DNA from 2 places in the Streptomyces sp. NPDC005898 genome. Region 2 is predicted to be linked to the other one. Evidence: riboswitches for the same ligand, from Rfam matches in the RefSeq annotation. Region 2 holds a riboswitch; the other holds the start of a gene.
The links. Region 2 has a riboswitch for cobalamin ahead of ABZ385_RS14925 (ribonucleoside-diphosphate reductase subunit alpha). Riboswitches for the same ligand answer to the same signal wherever they lie in the genome.
Positions count from the first base shown of each region.

Region 1 (5,164 bases), on a different contig from region 2:
CTCGGCGAGGACGGCGACGGTGCGCCCGGCGTCCAGGTGCGCGGCGAGGCGCGCGGCGGCCTCTTCGTAGAAGTCGTCCAGGGCACCGCGGTAGCCGCCGGGGTGGTCGGTGGTCTCCGTGGTGACGGGGTAGACCAGCGGCTCCTCGATGTGGTCGGCGCGCAGGTGCTTCTCGGCGATCCGGCGGGCGATGGAGCGGCCGTGCCGGGCCGAGTGGTAGGCGATCACGTCGGCGGCGGCGATGACCTCGACGGCGCGCACCGTCATCAGGGAGGGGTCGCCGGGGCCGAGGCCGACGCCGTACAGCTTGCCCTTGGGGGTCCGGGTCTCGGTGTTCACTCCGCCTCGCTCGCAATCGCGTTGATCGCGGCGGCGGCCATCGCGCTGCCGCCCCGGCGGCCGCGTACGACCAGGTACTCCAGCCCGAGGCGATTGGCGGCGAGGGCGTCCTTGGACTCGGCGGCGCCGACGAAGCCGACCGGTATGCCGAGGACCGCGGCCGGGCGCGGGGCGCCCGCCTCGATCATCTCCAGGAGGCGGAAGAGCGCGGTGGGCGCGTTGCCGATGGCGACGACGGAGCCTTCGAGGCGGTCGCGCCACAGCTCCATGGCGGCCGCGCTGCGGGTGGTGGAGAGCTGCGCCGCGAGGTCGGGGACCGCGGGGTCGGTGAGGGTGCAGATCACGTCGTTGTCGGCGGGCAGCCGCTTGCGCGTGACGCCGCTCGCGACCATGTTCGCGTCGCACAGGATCGGCGCGCCCTCGCGCAGCGCCTTGCGGGCGTCGGCCACCACCCGCGGGCTGAAGGCGAGGTCGCGGACGAGGTCGACCATCCCGCAGGCGTGGATCATCCGCACCGCGACCTGGCTGACGTCGGCGGGCAGACCGGCGAGGTCCGCTTCCGCGCGGATGGTGGCAAAGGACTCGCGGTAGATCGCCGCGCCGTCCTTCTCGTAGTCGAACACTGTGCTCTCGCTCATCTCGTGGCCGTTGTGGTGGTGGTTGCGGATGTCGTACGTGCTGTCGTGACCGTCTCGGTCAATGTCCTGCCGCTCACGGGTGCCGTCGTGCCGGCGGTGCGCACGCTCACCTCGTAGCGCCCCTCTCCGGTGGCGAGTACGTCCACCCAGTCGCCGCGCGGATGTCCGCACCGGCGCTCGCAGCCGGACCAGTGGACGGGCAGGCCCCCGGCGCCGGGGACGGCGTCCGCGCGGACGTCGGCGAGGGACTTGGCGCAGCCGGGGCGTCCGGTGCAGGCGCCGACGCCGAGCCAGGGCGAGCGGGGGTCGGTGAGGAAACCGGCGTCGGCCAGCGCGCGCAGCCGCTCGCGCGCGGCGGCCTCGTCCGCGAAGCCCGGGACGACGAAGCCGCGCCACGGGGTGACCCGGATCTCCCCACCGGGCGCGGGGAGCAGGACCCGCCACTGCGCGGCGCTCACCCGGCCCAGCCGGGCACTCACCACGACCGCGTACCCCAGGCCGGCGTCACCGATGACGCCGGGGACGGGCGGGGCGGCGGCCGCCGGGGCGCTGTGCGCGGGGGTTGGGTCGGGCGGCGCGGAGATCGGCTCCGCCGGTCCGGGGGCCGGGTCGGTCGGCGCGAGGGGCGGGTTGGTCGGCGCGGGGGCCGGATCGGAGATCGGCGTGGCCGGCTCGGAAGCCTGCTCGGCCGGCCCGGAGACCGGCACCGTCGGCCCAGAGACAGGGGCAGGCACGGGCACAGGCACAGGGACGGACGGTGCGGACGCCCCAGGCGCCACAGACGCCGCAGACGGCGCGGACGCCCCAAGCGCCACAGACGCCACAGACGCCACAGAAGCCGCAGGCGCCGCAGAAGCCGGCCCGGCCGGCCCGGTCGGCGTTCGGGCGACGGAGGCGCACCCGCTCGGCGAGGCGTCCGGCGTCACGGGCTCTGTCGTGAGGCCCGCCGCCGCCAACGCCTCCGCCAGGTTCACGCCCCGCCCGGCCGGCAGTTCCGTCACCCGCCACGCGCCGTTGCCCGCCTCGCGGGCCGCGGCGAGGAAGGCACCGGCCGCGGCGAGGGCGGCGCGCGGCGCGTCGGGGCCCGGGAGCCGCCGGACGCCGGCCCCGACCCGTATCTGCGCCGTACCGCCCGATTCTGCGATCAAGGTCACATCGCCGCCCAGTCCGGCGACGTCCCCGCGCCCGTCGTCGAGGACGAAGAGGAAGCGGCCGGAAAGCGCTGTCGTCCAGTCCTGCCCGCACAGGAGCCGGTCCAGCTCGCGGGCCCACAACTGCACGTCGGCGTGGCCGAGTCGGTCCAGTCCCGCCGACGGGGAGGCCACGATGTTCCGGACGCGCTCGTGGCGTTCGGAGGGCAGCAGGCCGGCGTCCGCGAGGAGCGCGGAGAGTTCGCCGCCGCAGCTCTCGCCGAGGCCGCGCAGCTCGATGTTGCCGCGCGAGGTGACGCTGAGGTTCCCGTCCGCGAGACGCTCAGCCGCGTCGGCCAGCGCCAGCGCCTGACACACCGTCAAGAGCCCTGCGGGCACCCGGAGTCGGGCCAGCGCGCCGTCGTCGGCGCGGTGCAGACGCAGGGCCCCGGGGCAGGCGTCGCCCCGGTCGCGTATCCGGTCACGTATGGGGGATTCGCCCTGGTTCATGGAAGGTGCTCGGCTGGGCGGCATGGCGGCGAGCATACCCACGCCGATCCGGCCGGTCGCCTCCCGAGACGGGCCGTCCCGGCAGGCGGCCGCCCCACCGGCGGCGGGCAGGACTTACTATGCAGGCGGCGGCCCGCCAGGTCCGCCGACGCCAGCGACGGCGTGGGTCCACCAGGACCCGAGGGAGGAAGGCCGGTGCGAATCCGGCGCGGTCCCGCCACTGTGAGCCCCACCGAGGTGGGGCGAGCCAGGAACTCCTGCCGTCCATACGACCACCCGGGGCGCGGACACCCCGAGGAAGGCCTGCGCCCGCATGCTTCTGCTGCTGTCGACCTCCGACACCGACCTGCTCAGCGCCCGTGCGGCGGGGGGTCCGGTCGACTACCGGTTCGCCAACCCCTCCCGCCTGGACCTCGCCGAGCTGCCCTCGCTCCTGGAGGGCGCCGACCTCGTCGTCGTACGCCTCCTCGGCGGTGTCCGCGCCTGGCAGGACGGGCTGGACCAGCTCATCGCCAGCGGCCTGCCGGTGGTCGTGCTCACCGGCGAACAGGCACCCGACGCCCAACTCATGGCCTCCTCGACGGTGCCCGTCGGCATCGCGGCCGAGGCCCACGCCTACCTCGCGCACGGCGGCCCGGCGAACCTGGAGCAGCTGGCCCGCTTCCTCTCCGACACCGTGCTGCTCACCGGCCACGGCTTCGACCCGCCGGCGCCCGCGCCGTCCTGGGGCCCGCTGGAGCGCGCCGCCCGCGACATCGAGGGCCCCACGGTCGCGGTGCTGTACTACCGCGCCCACCACATGAGCGGCAACACCGCGTTCATCAACGACCTGTGCGGCGCCATCGAGGACGCCGGCGCCCGCCCGATGCCGCTGTACGTGGCCTCGCTGCGCGCCCCCGAGCCCGAGCTGATCGACGCGCTGCGCCCCGCCGACGCCATCGTCACGACGGTCCTCGCCGCCGGTGGCACCAAGCCCGCCGAGGCCTCCGCGGGCGGTGACGACGAGTCGTGGGACGCGGGCGCGCTGACCGGGCTCGACGTGCCGATCCTCCAGGCCCTGTGCCTGACCGGGTCGCGTTCGGCCTGGGAGGAGAACGACGAGGGCGTCTCTCCGCTCGACGCCGCGAGCCAGATCGCGGTGCCGGAGTTCGACGGGCGCCTCATCACCGTGCCGTTCTCGTTCAAGGAGATCGACGAGGACGGGCTCCCCGCCTATGTCGCCGACGCCGAGCGGGCGACCCGGGTCGCCGGGATCGCCGTGCGCCACGCGCGCCTGAGGCACATCCCGGCCGCCGACAAGCGCCTCGCGCTGGTGCTCTCCGCGTACCCGACCAAGCACTCGCGGATCGGCAACGCGGTCGGCCTGGACACCCCCGCCTCCGCGGTCGCGCTGCTGCGCAGGCTGCGCGCCGAGGGCTACGACTTCGGCCCCGAGGCCGACATCCCCGGCCTCGTCTCGGGCGACGGCGACGAGCTGATCCGCGCGCTGATCGACGCGGGCGGCCACGACCAGGAGTGGCTCACCGAGGAGCAGCTGGCCGCCAACCCCGTCCGTATCCCGGCCGCCGCCTACAAGCGCTGGTACGCGACGCTGCCGCAGGAGCTGCGGGACTCCGTCGAGCAGCACTGGGGGCCGCCGCCCGGCGAGATGTTCCTGGACCGCTCGCGGGTGGGCGAGGGCGGCGACCCGGAGGGCGACATCGTGCTGGCCGCCCTGCGGCGCGGCAATCTGCTCATCCTCATCCAGCCGCCGCGCGGCTTCGGCGAGAACCCCATCGCGATCTACCACGACCCCGATCTGCCGCCCTCGCACCACTACTTGGCGGCCTACCGCTGGATCGCGGCCCCCGCGGCCGACGGCGGCTTCGGCGCCGACGCGATGGTCCACCTCGGCAAGCACGGCAATCTGGAGTGGCTGCCCGGCAAGAACGCGGGCCTCTCGGCGGCCTGCGGCCCCGACGCCGCGCTCGGCGACCTGCCGCTGATCTACCCGTTCCTGGTCAACGACCCGGGCGAGGGCACGCAGGCCAAGCGCCGCGTGCACGCCACGCTCATCGACCACCTCGTGCCGCCGATGGCCCGCGCCGACTCCTACGGCGACATCGCGCGCCTGGAGCAGCTCCTGGACGAGTACGCGCAGATCAGCTCCATGGACCCGGCGAAGCTGCCGGCGATCCGCGCGCAGATCTGGACGCTCATCCAGGCCGCGAAGCTCGACCACGACCTGGGCCTGGAGGACCGCCCGGACGACGACGGCTTCGACGACTTCCTGCTGCATGTCGACGGCTGGCTCTGCGAGATCAAGGACATGCAGATCCGCGACGGTCTGCACGTCCTCGGCACCGCCCCGGCGGGCGCCGACCGCGTCAACCTCGTCCTCGCCGTCCTGCGCGCCCGCCAGATCTGGGGCGGCACCTCCGCCCTGCCCGGCCTGCGCGAGGCGCTCGGCCTGGACGAGTCCGCGGCGACGCGCGTGAGCGCCGACGAGGCCGAGGAGAAGGCCCGTGCGCTGGTCCAGGCGATGGACGACGCCGACTGGGACCCCGC
Region 1 covers NZ_JBEXWC010000006.1:64,311-69,474, reverse strand. Annotated here, with positions in the region: gene cobJ (precorrin-3B C(17)-methyltransferase) at 1-267, opposite strand, end outside; gene ABZ385_RS10770 (precorrin-8X methylmutase) at 336-962, opposite strand; gene ABZ385_RS10765 (cobalamin biosynthesis protein CobG) at 974-2,641, opposite strand; cobalamin riboswitch at 2,774-2,893, shown strand; gene cobN (cobaltochelatase subunit CobN) at 2,931-5,164, shown strand, end outside.
Region 1: another riboswitch for cobalamin. It lies ahead of cobN (cobaltochelatase subunit CobN); the one in region 2 lies ahead of ABZ385_RS14925 (ribonucleoside-diphosphate reductase subunit alpha).

Region 2 (5,164 bases):
GTCATGAAGGACGGGGTCAACGGCGTCGCGCTCGCCGTCTTCATCTTCTTCTTCGTCGCGGTCACGGTCATGGGCTTCCTCGCCGCCCGCTGGCGCAGGGCCGAGAACCAGAGCCTCGACGAATGGGGCCTCGGCGGCCGGTCGTTCGGCACCTGGGTGACGTGGTTCCTGCTCGGCGGCGACCTCTACACCGCGTACACCTTCGTCGCCGTCCCCGCGGCGATCTACGCGGCGGGCGCGGCCGGCTTCTTCGCGGTGCCGTACACGATCCTCGTCTATCCGCTGATCTTCACCTTCCTGCCGCGCCTGTGGTCGGTCTCGCACAAGCACGGCTACGTGACGACCTCCGACTTCGTGCGCGGACGGTTCGGCTCCAAGGGGCTCTCGCTGGCCGTCGCGGTCACCGGCATCCTCGCCACGATGCCCTACATCGCGCTCCAACTGGTCGGCATCCAGGCCGTCCTGGACGTCATGGGCGTCGGCGGCGGGCCGGACACCAACTGGTTCGTCAAGGACCTGCCGCTGCTGATCGCCTTCGCGGTGCTCGCCGCGTACACCTACTCCTCGGGGCTGCGCGCACCCGCGCTGATCGCGTTCGTGAAGGACGGTCTGATCTACCTCGTCATCGTCGTCGCGATCATCTACATCCCGATCAAGCTCGGCGGCTTCGACGACATCTTCGCCAAGGCCGGTGACGCCTTCGCGCAGACCAACCCGGCGACCGGCAAGCCGCGCGGCGCGCTCGCGCCCGCCGAGGCCGGCCAGTGGACGTACGCGACGCTCGCGCTCGGCTCGGCCCTCGCGCTGTTCATGTACCCGCACTCGATCACCGCGACGCTCTCCTCCAAGAGCCGCGACGTGATCCGGCGCAACACCACCATCCTGCCGCTGTACTCGCTGATGCTCGGCCTGCTCGCCCTGCTCGGCTTCATGGCGATCGCGGCCGGGATCAAGGTGGACAACGGCCAGCTGGCGATCCCCCAGCTCTTCGAGACCATGTTCCCCGACTGGTTCACGGGCGTGGCCTTCGCGGCCATCGGCATCGGCGCGCTGGTCCCCGCGGCCATCATGTCGATCGCGGCCGCGAACCTCTTCACCCGCAACATCTACAAGGACTTCCTCAAGCCCGACGCGACGCCCGAGCAGGAGACCAAGGTCTCCAAGCTGGTCTCGCTGCTGGTGAAGGTGGGCGCGCTGGTCTTCGTCCTCACCATGGACAAGACGGTCGCGATCAACTTCCAGCTCCTGGGCGGCATCTGGATCCTCCAGACCATGCCCGCGCTGGTCGGCGGCCTGTTCACCCGCTGGTTCCACCGCTGGGCGCTGCTCGCGGGCTGGGCGGTCGGCATGGTCTACGGCACGCTGGCCGCGTACGGAGTCGCCTCGCCGACGCAGAAGCACTTCGGCGGTTCGTCCGACTCGATCCCGGGCATCGGCGAGATCGGCTACATCGGCCTCACCGCGTTCGTCCTGAACGTGGTCGTGACGGTGGTCCTCACCTTCGCCATGCGGGCGCTGAAGGCCCCCGACGGCATCGACGAGACCTCCCCCGAGGACTACACCGCGGACGCGGGCGACCCCGGCGTCGTCGAGGAGCTGCCGCCGGCGACCGCGGGCGCCGCGCACTGAGCACGACCCCGTGACACAGGGCCGCCGTGACCGACGACCCGTGACGAAGGGCCGCCGGAAAATCGGCGGCCCTTCGCCGTGCCCGTGTTGCACACTGCGCCGCATGGACATCACCGCCCTCACGATCAGACCCGCGCACCCCGACGAGTACGAGGCGCTCGGCGCCCTCACCGCACAGGCCTATCTCGCCGACGGCCACCTGGACTTCGGGGCGGACGACCCCTACCTCGCGGTGCTGCGCGACGTGGCGGCGCGCGCGGCCGCGGCCGAGGTCCTGGTGGCCGCGGCGGACGGCAAGGCGCTCGGCTGCGTCACCTACGTGCCGTCCGGCGGCCCGATGGCCGACATCGCCCGCACCGGCGAGGCCGAGATCCGCATGCTGGCCGTCTCCCCCGAGGCCCGTGGCAGGGGCGTCGGCGAGACGCTCGTACGGGAGTGCGTGCGGCGCTCCCGGGACGCGGGCCGCACCGGGCTCGTCCTGTCCACCCAGACGTCGATGCGCACCGCCCACCGGCTGTACGAGCGCCTGGGCTTCCGGCGCACGCCCGAGCGCGACTGGAGGCCCATCGAGACGGTGCCGCTGCTGGCGTACATGCTGACGCTGTAGGCACCGCACCCCGCGAGCCGACACAAGATGTGGGCCCGCCTCCAGGGCCCGGCACAAGATGTATGCTCGTGCTCGCTGTCGCCGCAGGGGAATCCGGTGCAAGTCCGGAACTGTCCCGCAACGGTGCATGTGTACGCATTCGGCGTACGCGGAGTCCGAGGACCTGCCGGCAGCGCACCCGTACCGTCCGGTCCGGGTGCCGACCGTCCGGGCCTCGTGGAGTGGGCCGGTGGACGCGGTACGCCGCCCTGCCCGGGTGCGCCCGTGTGCGCCCATCCCTCCCCCCTGGCCCAGAGCCGAGCGAGGGAGTGCCCCCACGTGACCATCGCGCCTGCCGAACCCGCGTCAGCGCCGTCGACGCCTTCGACGCCTTCGGTGCCGACCCTTCAGGACGCCGAAGGAACCGACGGGCCGGGGACCGCGCTGCTGCGCACCCTGACCGACCTCACCGCCGACCTGCCCGACGCCGACCCCGGCCGGGTGGCCGCCGCCGCGCTGCGCGGCCGCTCGGCGCGGGCCGACGAGGCCGAGCTGCGGGAGCTGGCCACCGAGGCGGCCGCGGGGCTCATCTCCGAGGACCCGGCGTACTCCAAGCTGGCGGCCCGGCTCCTGTCGATCGGCATCCGCGAGGAGGCGGCGACGCAGGGCGTGCGCTCCTTCACCGACTCCGTCGCGGTCGGCCACCGCGAGGGCCTGATCGCCGACCGCACGGCGTCCTTCGTGACGGCGCACGCGGCCCGGCTCGACGCTTTGGTGGAGGGCGCGCTCGCCGACGGCGCCGACTTCCGCTTCGAGTACTTCGGCCTGCGCACCCTGCACAGCCGCTATCTGCTGCGCCACCCGATCACCCGGCAGGTCATCGAGACCCCGCAGCACTTCATGCTGCGCGTGGCGAGCGGCCTGGCGGAGGACGGCAGCGAGCGGGCGCTGGACGAGGTCGCCGCGCTGTACCGCCTGATGAGCCGCCTGGACTATCTGCCGTCCTCGCCGACGCTCTTCAACTCCGGCACCCGCCACCCGCAGATGTCCTCCTGCTACCTCCTCGACTCCCCGCTGGACGAGCTGGACTCCATCTACGACCGCTACCACCAGGTCGCGCGGCTCTCCAAGCACGCGGGCGGCATCGGACTCTCGTACTCCCGCATCCGTTCCCGGGGTTCGCTGATCCGCGGCACGAACGGGCACTCCAACGGCATCGTGCCGTTCCTGAAGACCCTGGACGCCTCGGTCGCCGCCGTGAACCAGGGCGGCCGGCGCAAGGGGGCCGCCGCGGTCTACCTGGAGACGTGGCACTCCGACATCGAGGAGTTCCTGGAGCTGCGCGACAACACCGGTGAGGACGCGCGCCGCACGCACAACCTCAACCTCGCGCACTGGATCCCGGACGAGTTCATGCGCCGGGTCGCCGCCGACCAGGACTGGTCGCTGTTCTCCCCGGCCGACGTGCCCGAGCTGGTCGACCTGTGGGGCGAGGAGTTCGACGCCGCCTACCGCGAGGCCGAGGCCGCCGGGCTCGCGAAGAAGACCATCCCGGCCCGCGATCTGTACGGCCGCATGATGCGCACCCTCGCGCAGACCGGCAACGGCTGGATGACGTTCAAGGACGCCGCCAACCGCACCGCCAACCAGACGGCGGAGCCCGGCCACACCGTGCACTCCTCCAACCTCTGCACGGAGATCCTGGAGGTCACGGACGACGGCGAGACGGCCGTGTGCAACCTCGGCTCGGTGAACCTCGGCGCCTTCGTGGACGCGGCGAGCGGCGACATCGACTGGGAGCGCCTCGACGAGACCGTCCGCACCGCCGTCACCTTCCTCGACCGCGTCGTGGACATCAACTTCTACCCGACCGAGCAGGCGGGGCGCTCCAACGCCAAGTGGCGCCCGGTGGGTCTCGGCGCGATGGGCCTCCAGGACGTCTTCTTCCGGCTGAAACTGCCCTTCGACTCCCCCGAGGCGCGTGCCCTCTCCACCCGCATCGCCGAGCGGATCATGCTCGCCGCGTACGAGGCCTCCGCCGACCTCGCCGTCCGCAACGGCCCGCTCCCCGCCTGGGAGAAGACCCGCACCGCGCGGGGCGTGCTGCACCCGGACCACTACGGCGTCGAGCTGACCTGGCCGGAGCGGTGGGCGGCGCTGCGGGAACGTATCGCCGAGACCGGCATGCGCAACTCGCTGCTGCTGGCCATCGCGCCGACCGCCACCATCGCCTCCATCGCGGGCGTGTACGAGTGCATCGAGCCGCAGGTCTCCAACCTCTTCAAGCGCGAGACGCTCAGCGGGGAGTTCCTCCAGGTCAACGCCTACCTCGTGCAGGAGCTGAAGCGGCTCGGCGTGTGGGACGCGCAGACCCGCGAGGCGCTGCGCGAGGCCAACGGCTCGGTGCAGGGCTTCGGCTGGATCCCCGAGGACGTCCGCGCGCTGTACCGCACCGCGTGGGAGATCCCGCAGCGCGGTCTGATCGACATGGCCGCCGCGCGCACCCCGTTCCTCGACCAGGCGCAGTCGCTCAACCTCTTCCTGGAGACGCCGACCATCGGCAAGCTCTCCTCGATGTACGCCTACGCCTGGCAGCGGGGTCTGAAGACCACGTACTACCTGCGCTCGCGCCCCGCCACCCGCATCGCCCGCGCGGCCGGCTCCGGCGCCGCCACCACCGCCCCCGTCCCCGCGCAGGTCACGGCCGAGGAGGCCGTCGCCTGCTCCCTGGAAAACCCCGAGTCCTGCGAGGCCTGCCAGTAATGAGCACCACGACGAACAGCGAGAAGAACCTCCTCGACCCGGGCTTCGAGCTGACCCTGCGCCCCATGCGCTACCCGGACTTCTACGAGCGCTACCGGGACGCGATCAAGAACACCTGGACGGTGGAGGAGGTCGACCTGCACTCGGACGTCGCCGACCTGGCGAAGATGACGCCCGAGGAGCAGC
Region 2 covers NZ_JBEXWC010000009.1:59,679-64,842, reverse strand. Annotated here, with positions in the region: gene ABZ385_RS14940 (DUF3311 domain-containing protein) at 1-7, shown strand, start outside; gene mctP (monocarboxylate uptake permease MctP) at 4-1,629, shown strand; gene ABZ385_RS14930 (GNAT family N-acetyltransferase) at 1,733-2,236, shown strand; cobalamin riboswitch at 2,286-2,422, shown strand; gene ABZ385_RS14925 (ribonucleoside-diphosphate reductase subunit alpha) at 2,555-4,978, shown strand; gene ABZ385_RS14920 (ribonucleotide-diphosphate reductase subunit beta) at 4,978-5,164, shown strand, end outside.